DNA from 2 places in the Variovorax sp. GrIS 2.14 genome. Region 2 is predicted to be linked to the other one. Evidence: predicted binding sites of a transcription regulator. Region 2 holds the regulator's gene; the other holds the start of a gene.
What was found. Region 2 encodes HrcA, which represses chaperone genes, less so after heat shock. Its sites were predicted from a motif close to TTAGCACTCNNNNNNNNNGAGTGCTAA; they were not measured.

Region 1: groES (co-chaperone GroES) is a predicted target of HrcA. The motif match lies at 12,332-12,358, and genes of this name have one in related genera.

The regions. Positions count from the first base shown of each region.
Region 1 covers NZ_JBJXIA010000003.1:269,129-285,262, reverse strand. Annotated here, with positions in the region: gene RCH10_RS07345 (malto-oligosyltrehalose synthase) at 1-1,666, opposite strand, end outside; gene treZ (malto-oligosyltrehalose trehalohydrolase) at 1,659-3,527, opposite strand; gene RCH10_RS07335 (mechanosensitive ion channel family protein) at 3,550-4,254, opposite strand; gene treS (maltose alpha-D-glucosyltransferase) at 4,286-7,627, opposite strand; gene RCH10_RS07325 (alpha-1,4-glucan--maltose-1-phosphate maltosyltransferase) at 7,649-9,760, opposite strand; gene glgB (1,4-alpha-glucan branching protein GlgB) at 9,732-11,681, opposite strand; gene RCH10_RS07315 (hypothetical protein) at 11,855-12,184, opposite strand; gene groES (co-chaperone GroES) at 12,442-12,732, shown strand; gene groL (chaperonin GroEL) at 12,762-14,411, shown strand; gene RCH10_RS07300 (ATP-binding protein) at 14,502-16,055, opposite strand; gene RCH10_RS07295 (response regulator transcription factor) at 16,052-16,134, opposite strand, start outside.
Region 2 covers NZ_JBJXIA010000013.1:134,045-150,178, reverse strand. Annotated here, with positions in the region: partial or broken gene RCH10_RS20105 (IS3 family transposase) at 1-512, opposite strand, end outside; gene RCH10_RS20100 (hypothetical protein) at 511-945, shown strand; gene RCH10_RS20095 (cell division protein FtsZ) at 1,018-2,040, opposite strand; gene RCH10_RS20090 (lecithin retinol acyltransferase family protein) at 2,120-2,500, opposite strand; gene RCH10_RS20085 (hypothetical protein) at 2,509-2,775, opposite strand; tRNA gene RCH10_RS20080 (tRNA-Ile) at 2,948-3,024, opposite strand; gene hrcA (heat-inducible transcriptional repressor HrcA) at 3,051-4,055, opposite strand; gene RCH10_RS20070 (NAD kinase) at 4,084-4,980, shown strand; gene recN (DNA repair protein RecN) at 4,982-6,664, shown strand; gene rapZ (RNase adapter RapZ) at 6,661-7,536, shown strand; gene mutY (A/G-specific adenine glycosylase) at 7,570-8,640, opposite strand; gene RCH10_RS20050 (dynamin family protein) at 8,630-10,591, opposite strand; gene mutM (bifunctional DNA-formamidopyrimidine glycosylase/DNA-(apurinic or apyrimidinic site) lyase) at 10,664-11,479, opposite strand; gene RCH10_RS20040 (tetratricopeptide repeat protein) at 11,576-13,414, shown strand; gene RCH10_RS20035 (lipoprotein insertase outer membrane protein LolB) at 13,411-13,923, shown strand; gene ispE (4-(cytidine 5'-diphospho)-2-C-methyl-D-erythritol kinase) at 13,920-14,792, shown strand; tRNA gene RCH10_RS20025 (tRNA-Gln) at 14,845-14,921, shown strand; gene RCH10_RS20020 (ribose-phosphate pyrophosphokinase) at 15,019-15,993, shown strand; gene RCH10_RS20015 (50S ribosomal protein L25/general stress protein Ctc) at 16,108-16,134, shown strand, end outside.

The DNA of each region.
Region 1 (16,134 bases), on a different contig from region 2:
CGACGATCGCCATCATCTCGTGCAGCGCGTAGTGCACATAAGCGCCATCGCGTGCGGTGCGTCCTTGGGGCACCCAAAACAGGCGCATCAGCCCCATCACGTGGTCGATACGCAAGGCGCCCGCACCGCGCATGTTGGCGCGCAAGGTCTCGATGAAGATGCGGTAGCCGCTGGCGCGCAGATGGTCTGGCCGCAAGGGCGGCAAGCCCCAGCTCTGGCCGTTCGGATTGAACTCGTCCGGCGGCGCGCCGACGCTGGCGCCAGCACCGAAAGCCGACGGCTCGCCCCACACATCGGAGCCACCGCGATCGACAGACACAGCAAGATCCAGGAAGAGGCCGATGCCGAGTCCGAGCGCCTTGCAACGCGAGTTCACCCGCACCAGTTGCTCGACGGCGACCCATTGCAGGTAGAGATGGAACAGCACGCGATCGGCATGCTCCGAGGCGAATGCGGCGACCTCGGGCGAAGCCGGGTCGCGGTAGGCATCGGGCCACACCGGCCAGCCCCAGATCGAGTCGTCGATCAGGTGAAAGTGCGCTTGCAACGCCTCGAACAGCGCATGCCGACGCAAGGCCTCGCCTCGCTCTTCGACAAAGGCGAAGAAAGCTTCGCCACGCGTGCTGCGCGAATCGGTCGAAGCGCTCTGGCCGTCGGCCGACACATGCTGCGCGCGGAAGTGCGCGAACAGGAGTTCGAGCACTTCGAACTTGGCGGCAGCCACGCCGGGATAGTCGACCAGAGATGTCGCTCGCAGGTCGGCCAGGCGTGACTGGAAACTGGCCGAGCGCACCAGGCGCCGCGCCGGATCGCACGCGTTGAACTCATCGGCCGCCTGCACGTCGATGTACAGCACGTTGATCTGCTGCCGCGACGACGGGCTGTACGGGCTGGCATGCGCGGGGTTGTGCGAGAACAGCGCATGCAGCGGGCTCAGGCCGATGATGTCGGCGCCGCGCTCGGCCATGATGCCGACCAGTTGCGCCAGATCGCCGAAGTCACCGATGCCCCAGTTGTGCTGGGAGCGCAGCGAATAGAGCTGCACCGCTGGCCCCCAGATGCGACCCTCGCCTTGCAGTGCGACCGGCCGATGACAGTGTTCGGGCGCGCTGATGACGAGTGTCGTGGCGTGAACATAGGGCTCGCCCGGCTTGCCAGTCGAAGTGCCTGCGACGGCTCCGCCATGCGGCGCGGTGGCGCCCTCGATGCTGAAACGGTGATAGCCCGCGGGCAGACGCAGCGTCATCGTCAGCCGACGTTCGTACCAGCCGATGCCATCGAGCTCCGCATAGGCGGTATCGGGCAACGCGCGCGCATCGATCTCGCCGCCGTGCACTGCGCCGCCCTCCTCTTCGAGCCGCCAGCGCACGTGGTGCGCGGTCGCCGGCAGGCGCAGCGCGATGGACCATTCGGCGGCGCCCGCCTGCATGGCCAGCACCGGCGGGAGCGTCTCGGACCAGTCGCCACGTTGAGCTGCATCGAGTGCCGCTGTCGCATCGAGCGTGTCGTCGAGCACCACATCGAACTCCGCGAGCAAGCCCACGAGATGCTCTCGCGCGACGCGATGGTGGTTGCCCCACACGTCGTGATAGTCGGTCGAGATACCGAAGTGCGCGCAGAGGCGCTGCACGGCCTCGATGTCGCTGTGCGCGCGGGGACTAGACATTCGAAGGCTCCTCGAGGGTGACTAAAACGCCACCGCGCGCGAGGCGCAAGGTGGCGTCGCCGGTCGGTTCTGCGTCCGACCTGTAGATCATGTGGCCGCGCGGCATGACGATGCCGTCAGCGCTGTCGCGGCCGAAGTTGGCCAGCACATAGAGCGTGGTGGCCGCCGCAAGCTCGCCGTCGAGCTGCCAGACGACTCGAAGAATCCCACCATCTCCATCGCACGAAAAGGTGCCGGCACCGCGCAGGCCCGTCAGATGCGGCACCACCGCACGCTGTCGCACGGCCAGCAACTCACCGATGAAGCGCAGCCACCGCGCATGCGGTTCGATCTCGCGCTCGTCCCATCGCAGCTTCGACGCGAGGAACGTCGACTCGGCGTTCGGATCGGGAATGCGCGCGCGGGCTTCATCGGTCGAGAAGGTCGCGAAGCGGCCGAACTCCTCGCGCCGACCATTCGACACGGCCTCGGCGAGCTCAGGCCCGAAATCGCAGAAGTATTGGAACGGCGTCGACGCTGCGTACTCCTCGCCCATGAAGAGCATCGGTGCATGCGGCGACAACAGCACGCACGCATAAGCGGCGTGCAGCAAGACCTCGTCGCCGAGTGCATGAATGCGCTCGCCGAAAGCGCGGTTGCCGATCTGGTCGTGCGTCTGCAAGAACGATACGAAGGCCGCCGACGGCAAATGCATCGACGACTCGCCCCGCGTCTCGCCTTCGCGGTAGGGCGAAGGCTGGCCCTGGTAGACGAAGCCTTCCGCCAGCGCGCGGCCGAATTGCGCGACCGGTACGTCGGCGTAGTCACCGTAGTAGCCATCGGTTTCACCAGTGGTCAGCACGTGGGCCGCGTGGTGTAGGTCGTCGTTCCACTGGGCCGTGCCGTCGCGCGGATGGCCATCGTCGTCACGCTCCAGAAACGACGCTTCGTTGAGTTCGTTTTCGAGCACCACGTGGATGTGCCGCGTGCGCCCCGGACCGGCGCGCAAGGTCTCTGTCACTTCGCGAATGATGTGCTGTGGCGAGTCGTCGCGGATGGCGTGGATGGCGTCCATGCGCAGACCGTCGAAGTGATATTCCTCGACCCAGTACAACGCGTTGTGCACGAAGAAGTCGCGTACCGTGCGCGATGCTTCGCCGTCGTAATTGATGGCCGAACCCCACGGCGTCTGGTGCGCAGGATTGAAGAACTGCGGGCAGTACGCATGCAGGTAATTGCCTTCAGGCCCGAAGTGGTTGTAGACCACGTCGATCAAGACCATCAGGCCGAACCCGTGGGCTGCGTCGACGAACGCCTTGAGCTCGTCGGGTGTGCCGTAGGTCGCATCGGGCGCGTACTGCAGCACGCCGTCGTAGCCCCAGTTGCGCAGGCCGGGGAAGTCGGCGAGCGGCATCACCTCGATCGTCGTCACGCCCAGTTCGGCGAGTGCCGCAAGTCGCGCAGTGGCGGCCGTGAAAGTGCCTTTGGGCGTGAACGTGCCGATATGCAGTTCGTAGATCACCGCTTCCGACCACGGGCGGCCGCGCCAAGCTTCGTCGCGCCATTCATAGGCCCCCGTGTCGATGACCTGGCTGGCGCCGTGCACATCGTTCGGGTTGTAACGCGATGCCGGATCGGGCGCGCGCAATCCATCGGGCATGCGGAAGCGGTAGAGGTCGCCGGCACTCGCCTCGGGCACGGTGACCGAGTGAAACCCATCGGTTCCCAGAAGCATCGGATGCTCGACCGGCGCCTCTGTATGACCGGCCTGCGGCTCACGCTGCAGCACCACAGGTGTCATCGACGGCGCCCACAGGCGAAACGAAACTCCGCCCTCGGCCAACACCGTCGCGCCGAAAGGCATGGCGTGTCTGCGCTTCATGCGCTGACCAGTTCAGTGGTCTTCATCGGAGCTTGTCGTCCACGGAGTCCTTGATGTTTTTCTTGTCACGCGGCCACCACTGCTCGATGCGTTCGGCCGCCCAGTCCTTGCCGCCGAGGCCAAAGGCCAGTGCCAATGCAAAAACGATGCCGCCCAGAATCACCAGGAAACTTTGCCGCACGATGTCGCCGCCGACCCTGACCTGGTCAAGCGCGATGAGCACCACGAAAACCATGATGGCGTACTGCGCGAGCTTGGCGACGAAGGCCGCGTCCTGCAGCTTGATGTTGCGGCAATAGGCCAGCACGGTGTCGCCGACGAACTTGGCGAAGTACGAGCCGAAGGCCAGCACCAGCAGCGCGACGAACACGTTGGGCACGAACCAGACCACGCGCCCCAACAAGTCGGTGATGTAGGTCAGGCCCAGGCCGTTGAAGGCGATCAGCAGCGCCGCGAGGATGACAAGCCAGTACGCCAGGATGCCGAAGATGGCAGTGGTGTCGCTCGCCACGCCGCCCTGCCGCAAAAAGTTGTCGAGCCCCGCGCGCTCCGTGAGCACGTTGAAGTTGATGGCGCGCAATGCCTTGGTGACGACCAGCCGCACCACCTTGGCGATCAGCCAGCCACCGATGATCACCACGATGGCGATCAACAGTCGCGGGATGAAGGCACCGACCTGAAACAGTACGGCGCGCAAGGGTTCGAGTTGGATGCCGAAGCTTTCCATGATGTGTCTCCAGTGAAGGAACGAACGCGCCTCAGCGCGCGGCGTTCGAGTCGATCAGTGCCAGCACGCCTTGCAGCGGAACCTGAGCCCAGTCGATGCGATTGTTGAGTTCGTAGCGCAGCTCGTACAGCGCCTTTTCGATTTCGAACAGACGCAGCAATTCGATATCGATCGCTGCCGCGCCCTTACCGGACAGGGTCGCCGTATACGCTTGCAAAAAGGCATCGCGCGTTGCGGATTCCCAGGCCTTGGCGTCGGGCTCGAGCCGCTCCAGCTCTTCAGCGGTCTGCGCGATGCGGCGCAGTGCCGACCAACGTGCGTAGTTGAACGACCGCAGCATGCCGGCCACGTCGCGCAGTGGCGAGCCCTTGGCGCGCCGCTCCTGGAAGGTGCGGGCCGGCTCGCCCTCGAAATCGATGATGACGAAGTCGTTGGCCGTGACCAGCACCTGCCCCAGGTGGTAGTCGCCGTGGTAGCGCGTCTTGATACCGCCGACCTGCGAGGCACCGTGCGCTGCAGCGAGCTGTGTCTGCAGGGCCGCGCCGCTCGACAGGAATGCCTGCGCATAGACCTGAACCGATGCCGGCAGCTGCCCGATGCGTTCGCGCATCAAGGCCTGGGTGCTGTTCGATTCGGCGACGGCGCGGTCGCGATAGCCGGCCACGTCCGCCGCCGCCAGCGGCTCGGGATCGAAGGCTGCATCGCCGGTGCGCGTGGCCAATGCCAGGTGCAGCTCAGCCGTGCGCTTGCCCAGCATCGCAGCCAGTGCCAGGAAACCACCATGCGCCTTGACCGTCGATAGCTCCTCGCCGGCTGCAGCGCCCGCGGTACGCAACTCTTCCAGATAGCGTTCGAGATAGCCGAGCGTGTAGTCCCAGCCGTCGCCCTGGTTCTGCACATGCGACTGCACCAGCGCCAGCGTCATCACGCGGCCATCGGTGCCAAAGTATTCAAGTGCGCCGAGCACGGGAACGCAGTTTGGGTAGTGCACGACATCGGTCAGGAAACGACCCATCTCGAGCTCGGGGTTCACACCCTCGCGCAGCCGGCGATAGCCCTTCAGGAAGAGGGTGTCGTCCAGCGTGACGACGGTATTGCTGCTCATCGCACTCGGGCGCGACACCGGCATCTCGCGCACGTCGATGTTGGCAGCCTTGAAGGCGGCGGTAGCGCTGAATTTCATCTTGCCGCCGACGGTGGTCAGTTCCTTGCCGACCTCGATCGCCTGCACCAAAGCGCGACAGAATGGCTCGTCGTAGAACGCATCGGCCATGACCCCGACGTTGGCCTGCTGCCGGATCTTGGCGAGTGCGGCCGGCGTGAGCCGCGTCACGCGCTCTTCTTCGGTGTCTTCCCATGCCAGCGCAAGCGGCATGAAATAAGTGTCGTCGTCCGGTGGTCCGTCGAGCTTCAGGATGGGCAGCATCCAGCTGGAGCCAGGCATCTCCCAGACAGCGTAGTCGGCCAGCCTGGCGCGCGACACGGCGGTAGCTTTGGTTGCATACCAGCGCTGGATTTCGATGTGACGCGGCAGCGTGTCGGTCTCGAACTGCACGCGCATGCGGTCAGCCATGCCCATGCGCCACGGCATCACGCGCTCCCGGAAAAAGCTGGTCCAGCCGTCGAACAGCACGAGCGTCGGCCGGTCTTGCAGCGCCACCTCTTCCTGGTGCCAGCTCGGCATCGCGGCATCGCTCGCCAGACGGAACCAGTAGAAGCCGAACGACGGCAGCGTGAGCATGTAAGGCAGCTCGCCGATGGGCGGGAACGAGGTGCGGCCGAGCATTTCGACCGGCACGCGCGTTTTATAGGCCGAAAGATCGAGTTCGACCGGCTGCGCAGCGCGCGACAGATTGAACACGTGCAACAGCGTTTCGTCTTCATGGATGCTCAGGTACGCGAGGATTTTGCGGTTGCCCGGCTTCAGAAAAATACGCTTGCCGCGGCCGAAGGCGAAGCTGGTCTTGCGCACAGCCAGCATGCGCTTGGTCCAGTTGAGCAGCGAGCTGCTGTCGCGCGCCTGCGCCTCGACGTTGAGCGCCTCGTAGCCGTACATCGCGTCCATGATCGGCTGCAGATACAAGCGCTGCGGGTCGGCACGCGAGAAACCGGCATTGCGGTCGGGGCTCCATTGCATCGGGGTGCGCACGCCGTTGCGGTCGCCGACGAACACGTTGTCGCCCATGCCGATTTCATCGCCGTAATAAATGATCGGCGAGCCCGGCATCGACAGCAACATGCCGTTCATGAGCTTGACGCGATCGATGTCGTTTTCCATCAGTGGCGCGAGGCGGCGCCGAATGCCCAGGTTGATGCGCGCGCGCATGTCGGCGGCGTACATCGTGTACATGTAGTCTCGCTCTTTGCTGGTCACCATTTCGAGCGTGAGCTCGTCGTGGTTGCGCAAGAAGATAGCCCACTGGCAGCCATCCGGAATCTCCGGCGTCTGCTGCATGATTTCGACGATCGGGTGGCGGTCTTCCTGCGCGATCGCCATGTACATGCGCGGCATCAACGGGAAGTGGTACGCCATGTGGCATTCGTCGCCGTCGCCGAAATATTCGCGCACGTCTTCAGGCCACATGTTGGCCTCGGCCAGCAAGAAGCGGTTCTTGTATTCGGCATCGATGGCGGCGCGCAACTGCTTGATGACCGCGTGCGTCTCAGGCAGGTTTTCGTTGCTCGTGCCGTCACGCTCGATCAGGTAGGGAATGGCGTCGAGCCGGAACCCGTCGACACCCAGGTCGAGCCAGAAGCGCATGGTCTTCAGCACCGCCTCCATCACCGCCGGGTTGTCGAAATTCAGGTCGGGCTGATGACTGAAAAAGCGATGCCAAAAGAACTGCTTGGCAACCGGGTCCCACGTCCAGTTCGACTTCTCCGTGTCGGTGAAGATGATCCGCGTGCCCTGGTAGATCTGGTCGGTGTCGCTCCACACGTAGAAGTTCCGCTCGGGCGAGCCGGGCGGCGCATTGCGTGCTGCCTGAAACCACGGGTGCTGGTCCGAGGTGTGGTTGATGACCAGTTCGGTGATGACGCGCAAGCCGCGCTTGTGCGCCTCGGCCATCATTTCGCGGAAGTCGGCCAGCGTGCCGTACTGTGGATGCACATCGTCGTATCCGGCAATGTCGTAGCCGTCGTCCCGCAGCGGCGACGGATAGAAAGGCATCAGCCAGATCGTGTTGACGCCCAGATCCTTTACGTAGTCGAGCTTGGCCGTCACGCCCTTGAAGTCGCCGACGCCGTCGTCGTTGGTGTCGAAAAACGCCTTGACGTTGAGCTGGTAAATCACGGCATCGCGATACCACTGCGGATCGTCGCTGATGTCGATCTCCGGTGTCTCGAGGGCAAGGGCGGGCACGGGTGCGTTCATGGGCGTCGAGGCTTTTGGAGTCTAGAGAAAATAGTCGAAATCACGCTCGGTGCGACTGCGCCGACGGACCACGAAAATATGTGCGGGAACTGCGTGCGGGTCGAGCTGGACGAAGTGAAATTCACCCTGCCAGATGAAGCGCTGGTTGCTCAGCAGGTCGTGCATCTGGAACGACTCGCCGGGCTCCACGCCAATCGACGCAGCGTCCAGACCGATCCAGCCCGACTGCACGTTGTAACGGTCGAGGTTGACCACGGTCACGATCACATTGCTCCCGTCTTCGGACTCTTTGGCATAGGCGATGAGCTGATCGTTTTCGACCGGCAAGAAGCGCAGACTGCGGTCGGCTTGAAGGGCTGGGTTGTCATGCCGGATGCGGTTCACCCGCGCAATGAAGGGCGCGAGGCTCTGCGCATCGTCGTGGTTCCAGGTACGCAACTGGTACTTCTCGGAGTCGAGGTATTCCTCGCTTCCAGAATTGCGGGGCAAGTGGTCGCGCAGTTCGTAGGCCGGTCCGTAGATGCCGTAGTTGGCAGACAACGTGGCCGCCAGCACCAGCCGCATCATGTAGAGCGACGCCTCGCCGCCCTGCAATTGCTCGTGCAGGATGTCGGGCGTGTTGGGCCACACGTTGGGGCGGAAATAGTCGCTGCCCGGGCCCGTCGACAGTTCGGTGAAGTACTCGGTCAGCTCCTGCTTGCTGTTGCGCCAGGTGAAGTAGGTGTACGACTGCGAGAAGCCCAGCTTGGCCAGTCGATGCATGACCTTGGGCCGCGTGAAAGCCTCGGCAAGGAACAGTACTTCAGGATGTTCCTTCTTGACCTCGCCGATGGCCCACTCCCAAAACGGAAACGCCTTGGTGTGCGGGTTGTCGACGCGAAAGATCTTCACGCCCTCGCCGATCCAGTGATCGAACACGCTCTTCAACTCGGCCCACATCGCGCGCCAGTCGTCGCTCTCGAAGTTGAACGGGTAGATGTCCTGGTACTTCTTGGGTGGGTTCTCGGCGTACTGCACCGTGCCGTCCGGACGCCAGCGAAACCACGCCGGATGCGACTGCACATACGGATGGTCGGGGGCGCATTGAAAGGCGATGTCGAGCGCGATGTCCATGCCGAGGCCGGCGGCCTTCTGCACCAGTTGCCGGAATTCGTCCGGCGTGCCCAGTTCCGCCAGGATTGACTTGTGACCGCCTTCCGCGGCACCGATGGCCCACGGGCTGCCGACATCGTCTTTACCCGCGACGAGAGCGTTGTTCTTGCCCTTGCGTTGCGTGCGCCCGATCGGATGGATCGGCGGGAAGTACAAGACATCGAAACCCACCTCGGCGATGGCTGGCAGCCGCGCCTCGACATCCTTGAAGGTACCGTGGCGACCGGGCTCCGGCGAGGCAGAGCGCGGAAACAGCTCGTACCAGCTGCTGAAGCGGGCGCGTTTGCGGTCCGCGAAGAGCGGCAGCTCGGCGACGTAGTGCGTCTCGAAGCGACGGTCCGGATAGCGGCCGGCCAACTCGCCCAGCGTTTCGTCGAGCGCCAGGGCCTTGAGTGCGTTTGCATTGTGGTCAGCGTCGAGCGCCGCGGTCTGCAGCGCCTTGGCCCAGCGCAAGAGCGTGTCGCGGTCCGCAACCTGCGCCCGCGCCGCTGCGGCGATGATGTCCATCGCGCCGACCTGCGACGCGATGCGGATGTCTTCGGGCTCGATGCGACGCGTCATCTCGTGATGCCACGATTCGAACGGGTCGACCCAGGCCGCCACCGTGTAGACGAAGCGCCCTATCGACGGCGGCGCGAAGCTGGCCTCCCACACATCGTTCACCAGCGCCTTCATCGGTACCTCGTGCCAATCACGCGCACCATCACCGGCATCCGCGCTCCAGCGCAGCATCGCGCGCACCACGTCGTGCCCGTCGGTGAAGCAATGCGCGGTGATCTTCACCGTGTCGCCCGCAACGCACTTGATGGCGAAGCGGCCGGCATCGACGGCGGGCAACACAGCATCGATGACCGCACGGACGCGGCCCTCGCCGCCGCTGTCTGAGGGCAAGGAAAGATGGGTTGCGGGTGTCGACTGCGCCGCTTTGGCGACCTTGGAAACTGCGGCGACCTCAGTGGGCGGTGCTGGCTTTTTTTGCATGGGGCACGTATTGGAAAATAAGGGTCGAAAGGGGTGGCAAGGTCAGGCAAACAGAATGCGGCCGGCCATGGGAGCGCACCGGCGACGACTCGACACGACCCAGGTTGCCCCATCCTGCGCCGCCGAATTCACCGGCATCGCTGTTGATCACTTCGCGCCACTCCCCACCCAACGGCACGCCGAGCAGATAGTTGGTCCGGGGCAGTGGCGTCATGTTGCTCACCACCAGCACCGGAGCAGTGCCATCGTGCGCCTTGCGCAAGAAGGCGAACACGCTGGCATCCGCATCGTCGGCCGCGATCCACTCGAAACCGTTGGCGCTGAAGTCGAGTTGATACAGCGCAGGCGTGCCACGGTACACCCGGTTGAGCTCGGCCACGAAATGTTGCAGGCCGGAATGCCCCTCTAGCGACGTCGACCACCATTCGAGCTCACCGTCGTGCGTCCATTCGCGGCGCTGGCCGAATTCACCGCCCATGAAAAGCAGCTTCTTGCCAGGGTGTCCCCACATGAACCCGAACAGCGCGCGCAGATTGGCGAACTGCTGCCAAGGGTCGCCCGGCATCTTGTTGATGAGCGAGCCCTTGCCATAGACCACCTCGTCGTGCGAGAGCGGCAGCACGAAGTTTTCATTGAAGGCATACACCAGCGAAAACGTCATCTGGCCGTGGTGGTACTTGCGGTAGACCGGGTCTTCCTTCATGTAGGCCAGGTCGTCGTGCATCCACCCCATGTTCCACTTCATGCCGAAGCCGAGGCCGTCCATGTCGGTGGGGCGCGAGACGTTGGGCCAGGCAGTCGACTCCTCCGCGATGGTCACCGTATCGGGGAATTCGCGGTACACCGCGCGGTTCAGGGTTTGCAAGAACTCGATGGCCTCGAGGTTCTCGCGACCACCAAACTTGTTGGGAATCCACTCCCCGTCTTTCCGCGCATAGTCGAGGTAGAGCATCGACGCGACCGCGTCCACGCGCAATCCATCGAGGTGGTACTTGTCGAGCCAGAACAGGCCGGACGACGTCAGAAAGCTGCGTACCTCGTTGCGCCCGTAGTTGAAGATGCTCGAACTCCACTCCGGGTGAAAGCCCTGGCGCGGATCCGCATGTTCGAACAGATGCGTGCCGTCGAAATACTGCAGCCCGTGCTCGTCGGTCGGAAAGTGCGAAGGCACCCAGTCGAGCAGCACACCGATGTTTTTCTGGTGCAGATGGTCGACCATGTACATGAAGTCTTGCGGCGTACCGAAGCGCGAGGTCGGCGCGAAGTAGCCGGTGGTCTGGTAGCCCCATGAACCATAGAACGGGTGTTCGGTGACCGGCATCAATTCCACATGGGTGAAGCCCATCTTCAACATGTATTCAGCGAGCTGATGCGCGATTTCGCGGTAACCGAGGAACTCGCCATCGTGGCGGCGCCATGAGCCCAGGTGCAACTCATACGTCGACATCGGCGCGTCAAGCGCATTGCGAGCGCCGCGCGATGTCATCCACGCGTCGTCGTTCCATTCGTAGTCCATCGACCAGATGCGTGATGCGGTAGCGGGCGCGTGCTCTGCATAGAACGCGACCGGATCGGCCTTGTCGACGACATAGCCGTTGAAGCGCGAGCGAATGCGGTACTTGTATGTCTGGCCCGGCTGCGCGTCTGCTACCGAGCCTTGCCAGATGCCGGTGCCGTCGTCGCGCAGTTGCAGCGGATCGGCATCGCCGGACCAGTAGTTCCAGTCGCCGATAACCGAGACGGACTCAGCGTTGGGCGCCCAGACCGCGAACGACGCGCCGCCTTGGGGATTCACATGGCAGCCCAACAGATCGTAGAGCCGAGCGTGGGTGCCCTCGCGAAAGAGATAGGCGTCCTGAGCCTGGCGAGACTGGGTACCAGAGGGCTGGGAATCGACGGGTTGGGTATGGAGAGATCGGATTTCTGGAATCACGAGGGACACTTTCGCTGCGTTCAATCGATGATCGATGGCCGAGAATCGACGACAACGACCGCAAGTTCAAGGCCATTGTTGGGTCAAAGGCGAGCGCCGCGAAGGGCACCGGGCGCCTTCGCGTGTCAGAGAGAAGCGCGTATGCGGCGCGCGCTGTTTGTTCAGGCCCCGGCTGCAGCGCCGGCTGCTTGTGATGAAACCATCGACGCCTGCATTGCCGGGATTGCCGGGCGAGCGAAGTCGCCCGTCGTCAGCACCACTGCGCGTGAGGGATCGGCGAAATACAGTTCGATCGCCTTGTCCCGGATCAGGCTGAAGTGACTGCGGCAAGTTGCGAGCAAGCTTTCGCTGCTGCCATCACGAGCACCGCAAACGTCCCGTAAAGTCTGTTCTGAAACCAGCCCCAGGATACGGGCGCCGTCGTCGCCGTCCGGATAGAACGCAAAGCGCACCGAGGCCGTGTCGAAGCAATAAATGCCTTCGAAGTCCATTTGTCGTCTCCTGTCTATTGTTCGATGACGCACGACTTTCGTGCAGGCGACGCACAACTATGGCGTGGTCAACAGCGCGAGCCCACGCCAGAAGCCGCCTACATCGGCTTACATCCGCCCTTGAAACCCGAACGAATGCCCTTATCATTAGCACTCGCTGAGGACGAGTGCCAACAGCGCTCACCTCCAGTCGATTGGGCAGCCAGCCGTTCGGTCCGGCACCCTCAAACCAAACCCGTTTCTATTCAGGAGATGCTATGAAACTTCGTCCTTTGGCCGATCGTGTGATCGTCAAGCGCATTGAAAGCGAAACCAAGACTGCCTCGGGCATCGTGATCCCCGACAACGCTGCCGAAAAGCCCGATCAGGGTGAAGTGCTGGCCGTTGGCCCGGGCAAGAAGACCGACAAGGGCGAACTGCTCGCCATGAGCGTCAAGGTCGGCGACCGCGTTCTGTTCGGCAAGTACAGCGGCCAGACCGTCAAGGTCGATGGCGACGAGCTGCTTGTCATGAAGGAAGACGACCTGTTCGCAGTCGTCGAGAAGTAATCAACCCCATCTCATCGGAGTAAATAAACATGGCAGCAAAAGACGTAGTCTTCGGCGGTGAAGCCCGCGCGCGCATGGTCGAGGGTGTCAACATCCTGGCCAACGCAGTCAAAGTGACCCTGGGCCCCAAGGGCCGCAATGTCGTGCTCGAGCGTTCGTTCGGCGCCCCCACGGTGACCAAGGACGGCGTGTCCGTCGCCAAGGAAATCGAACTCAAGGACAAGCTCCAGAACATGGGCGCCCAGCTCGTGAAGGAAGTGGCTTCCAAGACTTCGGACAACGCGGGTGACGGCACCACGACCGCTACGGTTCTGGCTCAAGCCATCGTTCGCGAAGGCTTCAAGCTGGTCGCGGCCGGCATGAACCCGATGGACCTGAAGCGCGGCATCGACAAGGCTGTCACGGCCCTGGTCGCCGAGCTGAAGAAGGCATCGAAGCCCACCACCACGTCCAAAGAAATCGCACAAGTCGGCTCGATCTCGGCCAACAGCGACGAAACCATCGGCAAGCTCATCGCTGACGCGATGGACAAGGTCGGCAAAGAAGGCGTCATCACCGTCGAAGACGGCAAGAGCCTGGACAGCGAACTCGACGTCGTCGAGGGCATGCAGTTCGACCGCGGCTACCTGTCGCCTTACTTCATCAACAACCCTGAAAAGCAATCCGCGATTCTGGAAAACCCGTTCGTTCTGCTCTACGACAAGAAGATCAGCAACATCCGTGACCTGCTCCCTACGCTGGAACAAGTCGCGAAGTCGGGCCGTCCGCTGTTGATCATTGCCGAAGAAGTCGAAGGCGAAGCCCTGGCTACTCTGGTCGTGAACACGATCCGCGGCATCCTGAAAGTCGTGGCTGTCAAGGCACCTGGCTTCGGCGATCGCCGCAAGGCCATGCTCGAAGACATCGCCATCCTGACGGGCGGCAAGGTCATCGCTGAAGAAGTCGGCCTGACGCTCGAAAAGGTGACCCTGGCCGACCTCGGCTCGGCTGCCCGCATCGAAGTCGGCAAGGAAAACACCATCCTGATCGACGGTGCCGGCGCTGCTGCAGACATCGAAGCTCGCGTGAAGCAAGTTCGCGTTCAGATCGAAGAAGCGACCAGCGACTACGACCGTGAAAAGTTGCAAGAGCGCGTGGCCAAGCTGGCCGGCGGTGTTGCAGTGATCAAGGTCGGCGCTGCCACCGAAGTCGAAATGAAGGAAAAGAAGGCCCGCGTCGAAGACGCACTGCACGCCACCCGCGCTGCAGTCGAAGAAGGCATCGTGGCTGGCGGCGGCGTGGCTCTGCTGCGCGCCAAGCAAGCTGTCGGCGACAAGATCAAGGGCGACAACGCCGACCAGGACGCCGGCATCAAGCTGGTGTTGAAGGCCGTCGAAGCGCCCCTGCGCGAAATCGTCAACAACGCCGGCGGCGAAGCCAGCGTGGTCGTGAATGCTGTGTTGGCCGGCAAGGGCAACTTCGGCTTCAACGCACAAAACGACACGTACGGCGACATGCTCGAACTGGGCATCCTGGACCCGACGAAGGTCACCCGCACTGCACTGCAAAACGCAGCTTCGGTTTCTTCGCTGCTGTTGACGACCGAAGCCATGGTCGCCGATGCACCGAAGGACGAAGCCGGCGCCGGCGGCATGCCTGACATGGGTGGCATGGGCGGCATGGGCGGCATGGGCATGTGATCCCCCCCGAGGCTGGCGGCACTTCGTGTCCGCTGCGGCACCTCACCAACTAAAAGGCCCGCTTCGTGCGGGCCTTTTTTCGTTCGTTTTTTAGCTGAGCTGAAAGGCGAAGACCGCGCCTTTGCCGGGTTGGGGGAGCAGGCGGATTTCGCTGCCGTGCAGTTGCAGGATGCGGCGGACGATCATCAGGCCGAGGCCGCCACTGCGGCCGCCGGACGACGAGAAGGCAGGGCGGATGAAGAGGACGGGCTGCAGCTCTTTGGGGATACCGGGGCCGGTGTCGCTGATCTCGACCTGTACGCCGGCCACACCATCCTCCCCCGCTTCGGCGGGCCGCAATTGCACGACGATCTCGCCGCCCTCTGGCGTGTGGCGGATCGCGTTGTCGAGCAGGTTGGTCAGCACGCGTTCGATCATTCCCAGATCGGCTGTGACCACCGGCAGGCCGGACGCGATCTGCGGCACCAGGCGCTGACGGCGTGCTTCGGCGGCGAGCTCGAACTTCTGGAACACGTCCTGCACCAGATCGGCCAGCGCGAAGCTCTCCTTGTCGGGCTTGACCATGCCGGACTCGAGCCGCGCCAGTTCGAACAATTCCTGCGCCAGGCGGCCGACCTTGCGGCTTTGGCCGAGCGCGATCTCGAGATAGCGGCGCCGATCGGCCAGCGCCAGCGTGTCGGCCTTCATCAGCAGGGTTTCGAGATAGCCGTGCAGCGAGGTCAGGGGCGTGCGGAGGTCGTGCGAGATGTTGGCGAAGAGTTCGCGGCGCTGCTGGTCCAGCGCGGTGAGTTCGCGCCATTGCTCGGCGATGCGCAGCGTCATCTTCTGAAAGGCCTTGCCGAGCGTGGCGATCTCGTCGTCGCCGCGTGCGACCTGTGCGAAGGCCGGCGTTGCAGGATCGATGGCTGCGACGCCATCGCGCTCGAAGCGTTGCACGGCGTCGGTCAGCTGGCGCAACGGCCGCGTGATGAGCCGGAAGGCGACCAGCCCCGCGATGAGGCCGAGCAAAGCGACCCATGCCATCGACCACAGCGTCGTTCGCAGCACGTTGCCGGCGCCCAGGTTCGCGACCAGGGCTTCGCGGTCTTCGCCGGACAGCACGACGTACACATAGCCTGCATCGCGGCCATCGACCTTCAACGGTGCCGCGCTGAAGACTTTGCGGCCGCCCCGCAAGGGTTGCACGCCTTGTGCCCCAGACACATCCTGTCCTTCCAGTCCGCCGCGTGGGTCGTCGCCCAGAATCGGCAATGCGGCGCCCGCCAGCAAGCGCTTTACCGGGCCGAGGTCGACGCGGTCGTGCTTCAGATGCCCCGGCGGCGCGGCTTGTCCGACGATGCGCCCCTCGGCGTCCAGCAAATAGACCTCGACGCTCGGGTTGACCGCCATCAGCTGGTCGAACAGCTCGTGCACGGCCGGCGGGTTGAGGCCGTCGCGCTTCATCAGCTCGGCATTGCCGGCGATGTGCGCGGCCAGGCCGATCGACAGGCGCTGCGTCACTTCCTGCTCGTGTCGTTCGCTGCCCGCCATCTGCAGCCAGGCCGACACGCCGAAGCACGCCAGCAGCAGCACCGCAAAGACGATCGACAGACGCGTCGACAGGCTCGACGGTATCGACCACATGGAGGGCGTCGAGCGCGTCATGCGGCGGCCTCCTCGACATCCGCCGCCAGCTTGTAGCCGCGGCCCCACACGGTCAGGATGCGCCGCGGCGCCGCGGGGT
Region 2 (16,134 bases):
TTGGTGTGTTTCATGGATGCGGGTGCCTCACGTCCCAGAAGCTGGTTCTTCCAGTTGTACAACGTCGGCCTGCTCACGCCAAGCTTCTGAGCAACCACCTGCGCACTTCCCTCACGAGTGCACAGTTCGAGGACCGCCAGCTTCTTCAGTTGCGGCGGCCGAGGTGCACTGACGGCCCTGCCAACAACGCGTTGCCGGGAGTCGGGGTCCAGTTCATGAATCCAGGCACGCAGCAAATCGCGGCACGGATAGCCCAACGCCTTGACCGTGGAGGCGATGCAGCGCCCGTGCTCGGCGTAGTGTTTGACAGCCTGCTCCTTCTGAATTTGAGAATACTTCGGCTTCGAGCGCGCGTAGCTGGACGACAGGTCCAGGCGCCGCTCGTACTCCTCATGCCAGCTCCTCAAAGAGTTCTTCGTCGGATAGCCCAACTGGCGGATAGTCGCCCCGGTGCGCTTGCCCAGCTTGATGTAGAGCGTGACCGCTCGGATGCGGTCTTCGTATGAATACATGAACTACTTTCAGGTAGTCCAAGTTTTTATCCGCACCCCCGGTGGGTCAATTTTCGGCCGGCGCCAACATGGCGACAAGGATGACGACACTGCGGTGGGACCGTGTCGCGACTTTGTGCAGTTCATGAACGATCGCGGTGGCAACGCGAAGCTGGTGGAGATACCAGGTGCGTACCACCAGTTCGACAGTTTCTACAAGCTGGCTTACTTCGGCGATATCGAGAATCCGTCGCAGTGCGCTAACACAGGCGATCCCGAAGGGAAGATTTACACGCTGGACAAGACCGGCAAGACGTATCCGTTCAACTCGGAAGGCTTTGCTGCGCTGCGTAAAGACTGTATCGGACGCGGTGCTCATGCCGGTGGTAGCGGCATAGAAGGCGTTGGCTTTGATCTGTGGACTAACTTCCTTGCCGAAACGCTGCGTCCGTAGCCTATCGAAGACAGCATCGAAAGGCCGGCCTCAGGTCGAGTCAGATGCGTCGCGCCACAATCCACGGCGCACCTACTGCATGGCGAGAGATGGGATCGGCGCATCCGGAAGCCGCTTGGCGACAGTTTGTAGCGGACAGTCTTCCGGCTGCCACTCGCGCTTCAGACCGACACCGACCACGGTGACACGGATTTGATCGACCAAGCGGGGGTCGGTGGCGGTCGCGAGCGAACATTGCGCATGCGGTGCTGCTCGCCGAATCACGTCCATGACGAGTTTCGATTCCGAAGCCGTCAGAGTGCACGGCGCCGTTGTGATCAGCACCAAAGCGTGCTGAGCCTCTGCGAGCGCGACGCCCTCAAGCAGCGGGCAGACGACAGCTTGCTCAGCAGCGATTCTTGCGCGACCGAAGCCACCTGCCGTGGCAGTGCCGAACAACGCTAGGCCCGCGGTGCCGGTCGTCGAGCGAAATCGCGAGCAATCGGACTGAGATGGTGCGGTGGCAATCACTAGCTTCAGCACTTCGGCCGCGGCGAAGGCGATCACCGCGTTCACCCCGGTGACTGTTTCGTCCATGTTGAGGTCTTCGTTGCCGAGCATGTCCATGGCGGTATCGCTGGACAGCACGACCAACAAGTCCACGCTCTTCGAGAGCAGTTCGAGGCCGGCGGCAGCGATTGCTTGGGTGGTAGCGCCATTCCAGTTGAAAGGCATCGAGATCAGAGCAATCGTCGGAATGCCAAGCGCCCTGGTGGTTCGTGCAATGACCGGCGTTGCGCCCGTGCCAACAGCGCCGCCGAACGCGGAGAGCAGCAATACGAGTTGCGAGCCGCCGAGAACTTGCCGCAGGTCGCTCGCTGCGTGCTCGGCGTCCACGCGAGCGCCGCTTGCGCGCGATGTGCGCTCGCCGGATTTGCCGAGCAGAAAGGTCTTGTGTGCATTGCCGGCTCGCAAGGCTTCGGCAACGGAATGCATGGCGATGCACTCGACGCCCGGAACAGAGTATTTGCGGAGATGGTTGAGTACGTTGACAGCGCCGCCGCCGACGCCAACGACTTTGATTACGCCTTTTTCATCGACTGATGCAATGTGCACTGGTATTTCCTATCGTCAATGATTTCGGTGGACGAAACGGTGGTGCTCTCGCCGATCGGCTGGCGTTACTTGTGCAGCACTAGCTGGTGAACGCATACGCTGCATAAGCCAGCGCAAATACAGCAAGGGCTGCAATCTGAGGGCTGATTGGTTTTTGTCCCAACACCCAGGCGGCGTAGTGCTCGCAATTGAGCGAGACGAAGTGGTAGGGCTCGGTTCGGCCGACCGATTGCGATGCGCGGGCTGTGACGGCGCCGTAAGTCTGCTGCGGGGCTGCGAGCTTCTGCTCGACCATGCGGCCTTGCGCAAAAGCCACGAGGCTCACGATTTCGGCACCAGCGCGGGTCATGTGGGCCACGGCGCCGCTGGGCAACTGCACGCCGACATGGTTGCCGATGCCACTTAGCTTTGGTCGTGAGATCAAGCCGACGAAGGGCGGCTGCGCCATCCAAGGAAACATGGGCGTGTTCATTTGCCTGCGCCCAAAAGCCAGACCAAGGCAGCGACTACGCCCGCACCGACGAGTAAATGTTTGACCTGTTGCTGAGCTTGCTCTTGCTTTTGGTCCGCCGTGCGTCGGAACTGATCCATGAGCGCTTGTTGGTATGCAGTTGGGGACAGCAATGCACGTTCCCATTTGCTCACGGTCATGGCGTGCGCGCCGAACAACTGGCCGAACTCGACCTGAGACAAACATAGATCGCGGCGTAGCGAGGTGATTTCGGAAGACTGCATGAGCCGGATGCTAACACCACGCATAAGCCTAAGATCAGTACCGTGCGGCAACATGCGCGGAAGAACAATGCGATGCTCGTAGATTCTGGCAAAAATCTGGCAATCGACTGGCTTAAAAAAAAGCTTGCTACCAAAGTGGTAGCAAGCTTTTCAATGCTCATCGAATGCAACGTGGTAGGCCGTGATGGGCTTGAACCATCGACCAACGGATTATGAGTCCGCTGCTCTAACCAACTGAGCTAACGGCCCACGCGCCGCCGATTCTAGTGGGGCGCCTACTTCCGATGGCTCAGCGCGTTGGTCACCAGCCTCGAAGTGATATCGACGATCTGAATCATTCGCTCGTAGGGCATGCGAGTGGGGCCAATGACACCCAGCGTGCCGACGACCTTGCCGTCGACTTCGTAGTTCGCACTGACGATCGACAAATCGTCGAACGGCACGACCTGACTTTCCCCACCGATGAAGATCCGAACGCCGTCCGCCTTGCTCGACACGTCCAGCAAACGCATTAATTGCGCCTTTTGCTCGAACAGTTCGAAGGCCCGGCGCAGCTGGCCCATGTCGCTCGAAAAATCAGAGACGGCGAGCAGATTGCGTTCGCCCGAGATCACGACTTCGTCTTGCGCTTCCGTCATCACCTCGGAGCTCGCCTGAACGGCCGCCTGCATCAGCAACACGATTTCGCCACGGAGTTTTTCGACTTCGGATTGCAGTCGATCGCGCACCTGTTCGATCGTCAGCCCGGCGTAGTTGGCGTTGATGTAGTTCGACGCTTCCACCAACTGCGACTGCGTGTAGTCGGCTTCCGGGAAAATCACCCGGTTTTGCACATCGCCGTCGGGCGACACGATGATGACCAGCAGCCGGCGGTCCGACAGTCGCAAAAATTCGATCTGCTTGAACACCGAAGCGCGCCGCGGCGCCATGACGACGCCAACGAACTGCGACAGGTTCGACAACAGGTTGGCCGCGTTCGCGATTACCTTCTGCGGCTGGTCTGGCGCCAACGTGGCAGCGCTGAACTGGTCGCGTTGCGCGGTCAGCATCGTGTCGACGAAAAGGCGATAGCCGCGCGCGGTCGGGATGCGCCCGGCAGACGTGTGCGGGCTCGCAATCAGGCCCAGATTCTCGAGGTCGGACATCACGTTTCGGATCGTCGCCGCAGACAGTTCGAGCCCCGAAGCGCGAGACAGCGTGCGCGATCCCACCGGCTGTCCTTCAGCGATGTAACGCTCAACAAGAGTCTTGAGCAGCAACTTGGCGCGATCGTCGAGCATCGATGAATTTTAGTGTTGTAATTTGTGAATGACCTCCCGCTTTCGACGCGTTGCGCTGATTGGCAAGTACCAAGCCTCGGGCGCGCGCGCTCAGGCCGGGGCGCAAGACGGCGTGATGGAAGACATCGGCGCATTCCTCGAATCGCACGGTTGCGAGGTCGTTGTCGAGCAGTCGACCGATGAGCATCCGGAGATCAGCCGCTATGCGGCCTTGAGCGTCGGAGAAATCGGCCGAACCTGCGATCTTGGCTTGGTGGTGGGGGGTGACGGAACGATGCTGGGCATCGGCCGCCAGCTCGCTTGCTACGGCGTGCCATTGGTCGGCATTAACCGCGGACGACTCGGCTTCATCACCGACATCCGGCTCGAAGACTACAAGGCGACGCTGGTGCCAATGTTGGCCGGCGACTATGAAGAAGACCATCGCAGCCTGATGCATGCGCGCGTGCTGCGCGAGGGCAACGTCGTGTTCGACGCGCTTGCAATGAACGACGTGGTGGTCAACCGTGGCGCGACATCCGGCATGGTCGAACTGCGTGTCACGGTCGGTCGACACATCGTCGCCGTGCAGCGCGCGGACGGATTGATCATTGCCTCGCCGACCGGCTCGACCGCCTATGCCTTGTCGGCCGGCGGCCCTTTGATGCACCCGGCCATTCCAGGCTGGGTCATGGTCCCGATCGCGCCGCACACATTGTCGAACCGGCCGATCCTGCTGCCGGACGCCGACGAGATATCGATCGAACTGGTGTCGGGTCGCGACGCCAGCGCGAACTTCGACATGCAGTCGCTCGCCACTCTAATGCTCGGTGACACAGTTGTGGTTCGCCGGTCGGATCATCGCGTGCGCTTTCTGCATCCGAAGGGGTGGAATTACTTTGACACGCTGCGCAAGAAATTGCACTGGAACGAAGGAGGTTCCTGAGGTGGCTCTGCGACGTATTGCGCTGCGCGATTTTGTGATCGTGCATGCGCTCGAACTGGATTTTTCGACCGGCTTCTCGGTATTGACCGGTGAGACGGGCGCCGGCAAGTCGATCCTGATCGACGCGCTTCAACTGGCATTGGGGAGCCGGGCCGACGCCGGTTCGGTGCGTGAAGGCGCCGAGCGGCTCGACGTGAGCGTGGAGTTCGACGCTGCACCAGCGTTGGCGTCGTGGCTCGACGAAGGTGGCTTCGAAGCCAACGAGGCTTTACTGCTGCGCCGAACGGTCGACCTGCAAGGACGTAGCCGTGGCTGGATCAACGGCGCCCCGGCCACCGCCGCGCAATTGCGCACCGTGGGCGACCTGCTGCTCGATATTCATGGCCAGCACGCTTGGCAGAGCCTGACCCGGCCAGACGCGGTTAGGGGTCTGCTCGATGCGTATGCCGACGTGAACACGCGCGCGCTGGAGGCGAGCTGGCACGGCTGGCGCCAGGCGCTGACCGCGCTGGATGTCGCGCGCTCAGCACAAGATTCCTTGCAGCGAGAACGCGAGCGCCTGCAGTGGCAACTCGGCGAAGTCAGCAAGCTCGCGCCCGTCGAAGGCGAATGGCAAGAGCTGTCGGCCAATCACAGCCGCATCTCCAATGCACAGGCGCTGATCGAGGCTGCCGAAGGTGCCATCGCGGCGCTGGAGGACGACGACGCCGGCGCTCTGTCCGCCCTCGCCCGTGCAGTCGCCCTGCTGCAGGACACCGAGCATATGGAGGCTGAGTTCAAGGCCATCGGCGAAGTGCTGGCGTCCAGCGTTGCGCAAGCTGCGGACGCTGCGCATTCGCTGCACGGCTACCTTCGGCATACCGACACCGATCCGCAGCGCCTGGCCGAACTCGATTCGCGCATGGGTCTCTGGATGTCGCTGGCACGGCGGTACAAGCGGCCGCCGGCAGAGCTGCCCGCGCTGCTCACGGGCTGGCAATTTGAATTGAAGGCGCTGGATGCGCAAGGCGACCTCGATGCACTCGATCGCGCCGAGCAAGCCGCCAAACAAGGCTACCTGCGCGATGCAAAGGCGCTCAGCAAAGCGCGCAAGCAAGCGGCGCCGCGCCTCTCCGAATCCGTCACCAGAGCGATGCAGGGTCTCGGCATGCAAGGCGGTCGCTTCGAAGTCGAACTGCAGCCCCTCGATCAACCCGGCCGTGCCGGCCTCGAAGAAGTGATCTTTCTCGTCGCCGGTCATCCCGGCAGCACGCCTCGGCCAATCGGCAAGGTCGCCTCGGGCGGTGAGCTGTCGCGCATTGCGCTCGCCATCGCTGTGACGACAAGCGAACTCGGCGCCGCACAAACGCTGATCTTCGACGAGGTCGATGCCGGCGTCGGTGGTGCCGTGGCCGAAACGGTGGGACGTTTGATGGCGCAACTCGGCCGCAGTCGGCAGGTTCTGGCGGTCACGCACCTGCCGCAAGTGGCGGCCTGTGCCGACCATCATCTTCTGGTCGCCAAACGGCAGACCCGCAGCGGCAAGGGAGCGGCAGCGCGCACCGAAAGCACTGTCGCGCCACTCGATGCCGCTGGCCGCACGCAGGAAGTCGCCCGAATGCTCGGCGGCGAGCGAGTTTCGCAAACCTCTCTTGCCCATGCCCGCGAGATGCTCGAAAAGCAGGCGCCGGCGACTGCGCCATGAGCCTCGACATCGTGCTCATCACCGGTATGTCCGGGTCCGGCAAGTCGGTCGCGTTGCATGCGCTGGAAGACGCCGGCTACTACTGCGTCGACAATCTCCCGCCGGAGTTGCTCACGGCCTTCGTCGCATTGCAAAAGCAGCAGAACGCGAGCCACGTTGCGATTGCCATGGACGTGCGCAGCGGCGTGTCGTTGCCGCTCGTGCCGCAGCAGCTCGACAGCTTGCGACGCGAAGGCGTGGTGCTGCGATCGCTGTTTCTGGATTCGACGACCGATGCACTGGTGCACCGTTATTCCGAAACACGGCGCCGCCATCCGCTCTCACGCCAAGACCCTCTGACCGACCTGCCCGAGCAACAACGCGCACTGGTGCAGTCGATCGAGCTGGAGCGCGAACTGCTGGCCGATCTGCGCGACGGTGCCGACGTCATTGACACCAGCATCATCCGGCCAGCGCAGTTGCAGAGCTACATCAAGGCGTTGATCGCGGCGCCGCAAAGCGCATTGACGCTGGTCTTTCAGTCGTTTGCTTTCAAGCGCGGTGTGCCGCTCGACGCGGACTTCGTATTCGACGTGCGCATGCTTCCCAACCCGCACTACGTGCCTGCCTTGCGCGCGCTCACGGGACGCGATGTGCAGGTGATCGACTGGCTGCGTTCGCATGACGACGTCGCGCGCATGTACGGCGACATCGAGCAGTTCCTGGGCCGCTGGCTGGATGCGCTGGCGCGCGACCATCGCAGCTACGTGACGGTAGCGATCGGTTGCACCGGCGGCCAGCACCGCTCTGTGTTTCTGGTCGAGCAATTGGCACGAGGATTCGGCGATCGGTGGGCCGCGCTCAAGCGGCATCGCGAACTCGACGCGACCTGAGGTGGGCTTCTGACGGCCCCGGCGTGGGTCCGGTCAACCGCCAGCAACCAGCAATTTGCGCACCGGTGCGGGCAGCCCGAGTTCGGTCCATTCGTGCGCATCGAACCAGCGCCCGTGCTCAGACAAGGCGAGCGCGCCCATCCATTCGACCTTGACCGGATGCAGATGCAGATCCTTGTGCGTCAACACGTGAACGAACGGCACTTCGTCTTGCACCGTATTGCACGATGACGGCAAAGCCTCGAGAAGTGCCGCTCGACTTTCGAAGACCGGCAGCGAATACAGGCCCGCCCAGATGCCGCGCGCCGGTCTCTTCTCAAGCCAGGCGCGTCCCTTCGAATCACGGGCGCGAAGCATCCACAGTGACTCCGAGCTACGTCGAAGTTTGCGCAGCTTGACCGGATAGCGCTCCGGTGCGCCTTCGCGCAACGCAGCGCAGGCATCGCTTACCGGGCATAGCAAACAGGTGGGTTTCCGTGGGAGGCAAATCGTCGCGCCCAAGTCCATCAAGCCTTGCGTGTAACGCGTAATCTCCGCCGGCTCATCGGCGGGCGGAAGCAAGGTCGTCGCATCGTTCCAAAGCGCGCGTTCGTTGGCCGCCACTGACAAGTCGTCGCCAAACGCCAGCATGCGCGTCAGCACACGTTTGACGTTGCCGTCGAGGATGGCCACGCGTTCGCCAAAGCAGAAAGCCGCGATTGCTGCGGCGGTCGATCGGCCGATGCCGGGCAGTGTCTGCAACTGCGCCGCCGTGTGTGGAAACGCGCCGCTGAAACGCTCGACCACTTCTTGCGCACACCGGTGCATGTTGCGCGCGCGGCTGTAGTAGCCGAGGCCGCTCCAGAGGCCGAACACCTCGTCCTCGGTCGCCGCAGAGAGCGCTAAGACCGTTGGAAACTTTTCTAAAAAGCGCGTGAAGTAGCCGAGTACCGTGACCACCTGTGTCTGCTGCAGCATGACTTCCGACAGCCAGACTCGATACGGATCGCGCGTGTTCTGCCAAGGTAAATGGCTGCGGCCATGGGTTGCCTGCCAGCCCGCAATGCGCGCGGCAAAGGTCGGCGCCAGCCGCTGGACGGCCGACGCGGTCGGTTCAGACTGCACTCAGTTCGCTGCGGACTGAAAAAGCGGTGGGTGCTTCGTTACTGGTGAGCATGGAGGTAAGTTCGCGCAGGCGCTTCTGCAGTTCGCCCAGCCCACTCTCTTGCACAGCCAGTTCGGTGAGCCGCTCTTCCAGGCTGCCGGCTGCATGCTGGATGCGCTCGACCGCTTCGATTCGCTTGCCGAAGTTGCGGCGACGCTCTTTCAGTTGCGCATCGAGTTGGGCGCCAGCTCCCTTGCTCCAGCGCTCGACCTCGGTCATTGCCGCCTCGTTGACCACCCGCAGGCGGCTGGCCAGTGCGCGCACGAGTTTGTCGCAGAAGTCGGGCTGCGCCAGTTTGATCAAGTTGCCGACGCCGAGGTACTGCGTGTGGCTGACTTCGATCTGCGTCAGCTGACGTTCGAATCCGACCAAGTCAGGCTCGGCCGGCGCCTGCAATGTGAAGCCGTGCTCTGCGTTCAGCTGTCGAAAGGTCGCATGCAACATGGCCTGAATTTCGGCCGTGGTGGCCTGCACTTCACGCAGGTTGTTGCGCAGCGCATCGAAGGTTTCCGCGTAGATCTTGCGGACGTTGAACTTGATGCCGGGCCGTTTCAACGCCGCGGCAAGCCGGCCCATGTCGGCCTTGAGCGCCGTGCTGCCCAGCACCGCATACACCTCGCGCAGCAGCTTTCCCTGGACCGAGCGCAAAGCAAGAATTCGCGTGTTGCTGCCTTCGAACTCGGTTTGCTCCTGTTCGATGCGCGTGCGCATGTGGCGGATGACCGAGACGTTTTTGCCGCGAAGGCCTTGCAGTTCGAGCGCTTGCTCAGATAGGTCGCGCTGGCGCACGGTCAGGATCCGCGCCGCTTCGGCCCTGAGCGCCGCAATGCCCGAATCGACAGCGAGTCGCAGCATCGTTTCGCGTTTTCCCAGCAAACCTTCGCCCAGCACCGATTCGAGCGCCGGCAAGCGGCTCGCCTGCAACAACGGTGGGTCGCGGCGGATCTTGGCTTGCAGGCCCTTTTGCGCAGATACCGGCAGCACGCGCGCGAGTGGAACGCCCAGCAACTCTGCGGCACCGACGCGCTGGCGTTCGATTTGCGCATCGATCTGTGCTGGCGTGCTCAGCGTGTCCCACATCGTGTCGATTTTGTTCAGCACGACGATGCGCGTCTCGCCGGCGTCGCCTTCGGTAATAAGGTGTTCGCGCCAGATTGCCAAATCGGAGCGCGTCACGCCGGTGTCGGCGCCCAGAATGAAAACGACCGCATGCGCCTGCGGAATCAGGCTGACGGTGAGTTCGGGCTCTGCACCGATCGCATTCAGACCCGGCGTGTCGAGAATAACCAAACCCTGCTCGAGCAAGGGATGCGGCATGTTCAGCAGCGCATGCCGCCAGCGCGGGATTTCGACGCGGCCGCCGGAGTCGCGCACCGGGTTGTCGTCCGGCGTATCGTCGCTCCAGAAGCCCAGCGCCTTGGCTTCTTCAATAGGAACCCAACGCACCTCGGCGACCTTGTTCATCACGCCGCCGAGCTGCTCCGCGTCGTCGACATCGATTGGAATGTCGGTCCAACGCTCGGGCTCGTCGCGCCAATGCGCCAAAGAATAGGCTTCGAGCCGCGTTTCAATGGGCAGCAGGCGAAGGCTCGGCAGCTGGCCGGCCGTGTAGCCGAGTTCCGTCGGGCACATCGTCGTGCGCCCGGCGCTGGCAGGCATAATCCGCCGCCCATAGCCGGCAAAGAATATCGCGTTGATGAGCTCTGATTTGCCGCGCGAGAACTCGGCAACGAAAGCCACCATGACTTTGCTGGTCCGCATCTGCGATTCGAGTTCGCGCAGTCGCTCGGCCACGGCCTGGTCGAGCAACTCGTTCTCGTCTAGCCAACCCGCAAGCCATTTCAGGCGGTGCGCGAAATTGCGTCGCCAAGCGCCATGCTGGTCGAATTGCTGGTTGAAGGAGCGGCTCAATTGGAATATGTAAGTGGGCTTACAAAATATAGCATCCACAGCCCGAGCGGCGGGGTCAATACCCAGACTGTTTTAGTACTTTTGACAGTTGTTGCAGAAAAATGTCGAGCGCTGCCCTTGCTTGATTTGTCGGATTTGCGTTCCGCAAACTCGGCACGGCTCGCCTGCGCGCCCATAAACCGTGGCTTCGAGCTGAAAGTAACCGGATTGCCCATCGATATTCGAAAAGTCACGCAGCGTGCTGCCACCGCGCTGCACCGCCCGCGCCAGGATCTCTCGGATGGCGGCGTGCAGGCGCAAGGCCCGCGGGCGACTGATCCGTGTTGCAGACACCGTCGGCCGGATTTCCGCCATGAACAACGCCTCGGACGCGTAGATATTTCCGACCCCCACCACCACGTCGCCGGCGAGCAGCACTTGCTTGATTGCGGCTTTGCGGCGGCGCAGGCCGGCATGGAAAGTTTCGAAATCGAAGGCATCGCCCAGTGGCTCCATGCCGAGCCCTCCCAGCAACTTGACCGCTAGCGGCGCCCCCTCGTCTTCGACATACACGACGGAACCAAAGCGCCGCGGATCGTTCAGGCGCAACGTGCCCTTGTCGGTCATCAAATCAAAATGATCATGCGGACCGGCTGGCGGTAGCCCTGATGTGAAGCGCAAGCTGCCGGACATGCCGAGATGCAATAGCAAGAGCCCCCGGTCCATGTCGACCAGAAGATATTTGCCTCGCCGGCGCACCGCCGTAACAGTTCGCCCGACCAAGGCCGCGGGCGCTACCGATAGCGCCCAGCGGAGCGGCTTTCCGACCTGCACGGCCGAAATGCGCGCGCCCGCGATCCGATCGGCAAATCCGAGCCTTGTGACTTCAACTTCGGGTAATTCGGGCATGCAGAGCCAAGCAATCGATAAACACTGACACGAATTCGGGCAGGCTCCTAAGCCCTCGCTCAACGTGACGCAAAAGCCTTGGATTATTATGGTTCGATGACCTTACCGCCCCGCCGACTCCGCCTTGCGGCGGCCGCGCTTCCCATGTTTCTGGCAGTGGCCGCCTACGCCCAGCCCGCAACGCCCCCCGCCGCGGCGCCGACCAGTCCGGCGCCGATCATTGAACCTGCCAAATCTCCTGTGACGACGCCTGCGGCAACGGCAGCGCCGCCCGCAGTGGAAGACACCTCGCCCCCGGATCAGTCAGCGCTGACTGCGCAGCTGTTCTACGAAGTGCTGCTCGGCGAACTGACCGCACGCTCAGGCGAGCCAGGCGATGGCTACGCGTTGATGCTCGACGCGGGTCGCAAGACAGGCGACGGCAAGCTCTTTCAACGTGCGGTCGAAATCGCGCTGCAGTCGCGCTCCGGCGATGCAGCGCTCGCTGCGACGCGCGCCTGGAAAGTGGCGGTACCGACGTCTCGCGAAGCTCGTCGCTTCGAACTGCAGATCCTGATCGCGTTGAATCGCATTGGCGAAACCGTGGAGCCGCTGCGAATCGAACTGGCCGCGACGCCGCTGCCCGAACACCCGTTTTTGATGGCAATGATCGCGCGCAACTACGCACGCGCAACCGACAAAAAGGTCGCCGCAGAGGTGGTCGAAAAGGCGCTCGCCGACGACCTTAAAAATCCCGCGACGGCTGGTCTGGCCTGGACCACAGTTGGCCGATTGCGCCAGTTAGCTGGCGATAATTCGGGGGCGCTCGACGCAGCGATCAAAGGCCAGGAGGCCGATCCCTCATCTGATGGCCCGCCTGTGCTGGCGCTGGAGTTGATAGACCCAGCACAGCCCTTGGCCGAGCCCATCGTCAAGCGCTATCTGGCAAGCCCGAAAGCCGTGCCCGAAGTTCGCATGGCCTATGCGCGCGTGCTGACGGAGGGCCGCCGCTATACCGAAGCCACTGCCGAACTGGCGAGCCTCACGTCAGCACGCCCCGACATGCCCGACCCATGGCTGCTGCTCGGCTCGCTTCAGTCGCAAGCGCGGCAAGACTCGGCCGCCGAAACCTCGTTAAAGCGCTACATCGAGCTCTCGAACGGCCAGCGCGATGCCGACGAACGCAAGCGCGGTGAAACGCAGGCGTATCTGATGCTGGCGCAGTTGGCGGAGCGCCGCAAGGACTTCACGGGAGCCGAGCGTTGGCTCACGAAGATCGACAGCACCGACGACATGGTGTCGGCGGAAAGCCGCCGCGCCGGGCTGCTGGCGCGTCAAGGCAAGTTGCCGCAAGCGCGCGAGATCATTCGCGCACTGCCCGAGGGCACCCCCGAGGACAAAAAGCAGAAGTTCATGGCAGAGGTGCAGTTGCTGCGTGACGGCAAGCAGTACCAGGCGGCCTATGACATGCTGGCCAAGGCCAGCGCGGACGAGCCGGAAAACAGCGACCTCATCTATGACCAAGCGATGGTTGCCGAGAAGCTGAATCGCCTTGACGACATGGAGCGCCTGCTGCGCCGTCTGATCGTGTTGAAGCCCGAAAACCAGAACGCCTACAACGCCCTGGGCTACTCGTTTGCCGATCGCAAGGTTCGACTCGATGAGGCGCGCACGCTGATCCAGAAGGCAGTGCAACTCGCCCCTGAAGATCCATTCATTGCCGACAGCCTCGGCTGGGTTGAATTCCGGTTGGGCAACACTGCCGAGGCCACCCGCATTCTTAAAGCGGCCTACAAGCAGCGCCCTGATCCGGAAATTGGCGCCCACTACGGCGAAGTGCTCTGGCATGCAGGCGAGAAAGAGCGCGCTGTCTCAATTTGGAAAGAGGCGGCATTGGCCGATGCCGAAAACGAAACCTTGCAGGAAACGCTCAAGCGCCTGCGCGTCAAGTTGTGACCGATGCCGCGGCCCAGCCGTCGCGTCGATTTGCGCTGACGCTGGGTGGCGTTGCGATGTTGGTGATGTCGGGCTGCGCCACGGTGAAGAATCCGTCGAACGGCTCCGATGCGCAGGCATGGACCGGCCGCATGTCCCTCAGGATCGAAAGTGAACCGGAGCAGACCTTTTCCGCCCTTTTCGAGCTACGCGGCACTGCCGAATCGGGCGAGCTGACGTTGACCAGCCCGATCGGCAGCACGCTGGCAGCGTTGCACTGGGCGCCCGGCGAGGCGGTGTTGAACGACGGAAGCCGAACACGCCGGTTCGATTCGGTCGACCAGTTGATCCAGGCCGCCACTGGTGCAGCCATTCCTGTCGGCGCGCTGTTCGGATGGCTCGTCGGCCAGGATGCGCAGGTGTCCGGCTGGAGGGCCGAACTGGGGCAGTTGGCGCAAGGGCGACTGCAAGCGCGCCGCGAAGCGCCCTTGCCGCGCGCCGATCTGCGCGTCGTTTTCGAACGGGCATGAAGGCGCTCTACGATCTCCCGGCGCCCGCCAAACTGAACCTGTTTCTCCACATCACGGGGCGACGAGCCGACGGCTATCACCTGCTTCAATCGGTCTTCATGATGATCGACTGGTGCGACACGCTTCACGTTGAATTGCGGAGCGACGGGGGCCTCAGCCGCGAAGACCTCACCACGCAGCTACCCGCCGAGGACCTAATACTGCGCGCCGCGCGTGCCTTGCAGCGATTCGCATCGCCCGGACAGGGTGCGCACATCGGCGTGGCGAAGGATGTCCCTGCGGAGGCCGGCATGGGCGGTGGCTCTTCTGACGCGGCCACCTGTTTGCTGGCACTGAACCGGCTCTGGAAACTGCATTTGCCTTTGGCACGGCTCGAAGAAATCGGGCTGGCGTTGGGCGCAGACGTGCCCTTCTTCTTGCGCGGGCGCAACGCTTGGGTCGAGGGCATCGGTGACCAAATTACTGCGATCGACGTGCCTGCAGCCCGGTTCGCCGTCGCAAAGCCTGCCGAGGGACTCGAAACCCGTCTCATTTTTGAAGCGTCGGACCTGAACCGCGCTACGCCCGCTGCTATAATCTCGGGCTTTGCTGCAGATAGCGCGGCCTCAGGTTCCAACTCCGGTAAATCGGGTTTTGCCTTTGGTCACAACGGCCTGCAGCCGGTTGCACAAAGGCTTTGCCCGGCGGTTTCCGATGCCATCGACTGGCTCGGAGCTCAAGGACTTTCAGCCCGAATGACCGGCTCCGGAAGTGCGGTTTTTGCGGCAATGCCGCACGATGTTGAACTGGCAGATGCCCCTGAGGGCTGGCGAGTTCGCAAGTGCAGCAATCTGGCGGTTCATCCTCTTGTCGGGTGGGCCGCTGATTAGTCAGGATTTTCGGTAGGCGTCCGCTCCAAAAGAGCTGGTCGTCCACCCGTGTAGGGGCGTCGCCAAGCTGGTTAAGGCACTGGATTTTGATTCCAGCATTCGAAGGTTCGACTCCTTCCGCCCCTGCCAAACGTTTTGAACTTGCAGCCGTCGGGCTGCAAGACCCTGGACCTAGCGGCTCGACCGGGCCATTTCGCATTGCCGGATGCATTCTGCCGAGACCCTCATGCAGGTTCATCATCCTGATTTCATGGTTTTCACCGGCAACGCCAATCCTGGCCTTGCGGCGGAAATCGCGCAGCACCTCGGCACTACCTTGGGCGCGGCCCGGGTCGGCCGCTTTTCCGATGGTGAAGTCACGGTCGAGATCAATCAGAACGTCCGGGCGCGCGATGTCTTCGTGGTGCAGTCCACCTGCGCACCGACCAACGAGAACCTGATGGAACTGCTGATCATGGTCGACGCGCTCAAGCGTGCTTCGGCCGACCGGATCAGTGCTGTCATTCCCTATTTCGGCTATGCCCGGCAAGACCGTCGCCCGCGCTCGAGTCGCGTGCCCATCTCGGCGAAGGTCGTTGCCAATCTGCTTGAAACCGTCGGTGTCGAGCGTGTGCTCACGATGGACCTTCACGCCGACCAGATTCAAGGCTTCTTCGACATTCCGGTCGACAACATCTACGCGTCACCGGTCTTGCTCGGCGACTTGCGCTTGAAGAACTACGAAGACCTGATCGTCGTGTCGCCCGATGTCGGTGGCGTGGTCCGCGCCCGTGCACTGGCAAAGCAATTGAACACCGATCTGGCCATCATCGACAAGCGTCGGCCGAAGGCGAACGTGAGCGAAGTGATGAACGTCATCGGCGAAATCGATGGCCGCAATTGCGTGATCATGGACGATATGATCGACACCGCCGGCACGCTGGTGAAGGCGGCCGAGGTCTTGAAGGAGCGTGGCGCAAAGAGCGTCTATGCGTATTGCACGCACCCGATTTTTTCGGGTCCTGCGATCGAGCGCATCGCCCAGGGCTCGGCACTGGACGAAGTGGTCGTGACCAACACGATTCCCCTTTCCGAAAACGCGCTGGCGTGCGGAAAGATTCGCCAACTCTCCGTGGCACCGCTGATTGCCGAGACGATCCAGCGCATTGCCAAAGGTGAGTCGGTCATGAGTTTGTTCTCGGATCAAGACAACTTGTTCTGAGCAAAAAGCCGGCTTCTCTTTCAGGGAAGCCATTTTGAAACCGGCGCCGCACTGGTCGCGGTCGGCGCTTAAGAAGCGAAACGGCAATTGCGCCATCGCTCCAAGGAGTTAACCATGAAATTCGTCGCTTTTGAGCGCGCC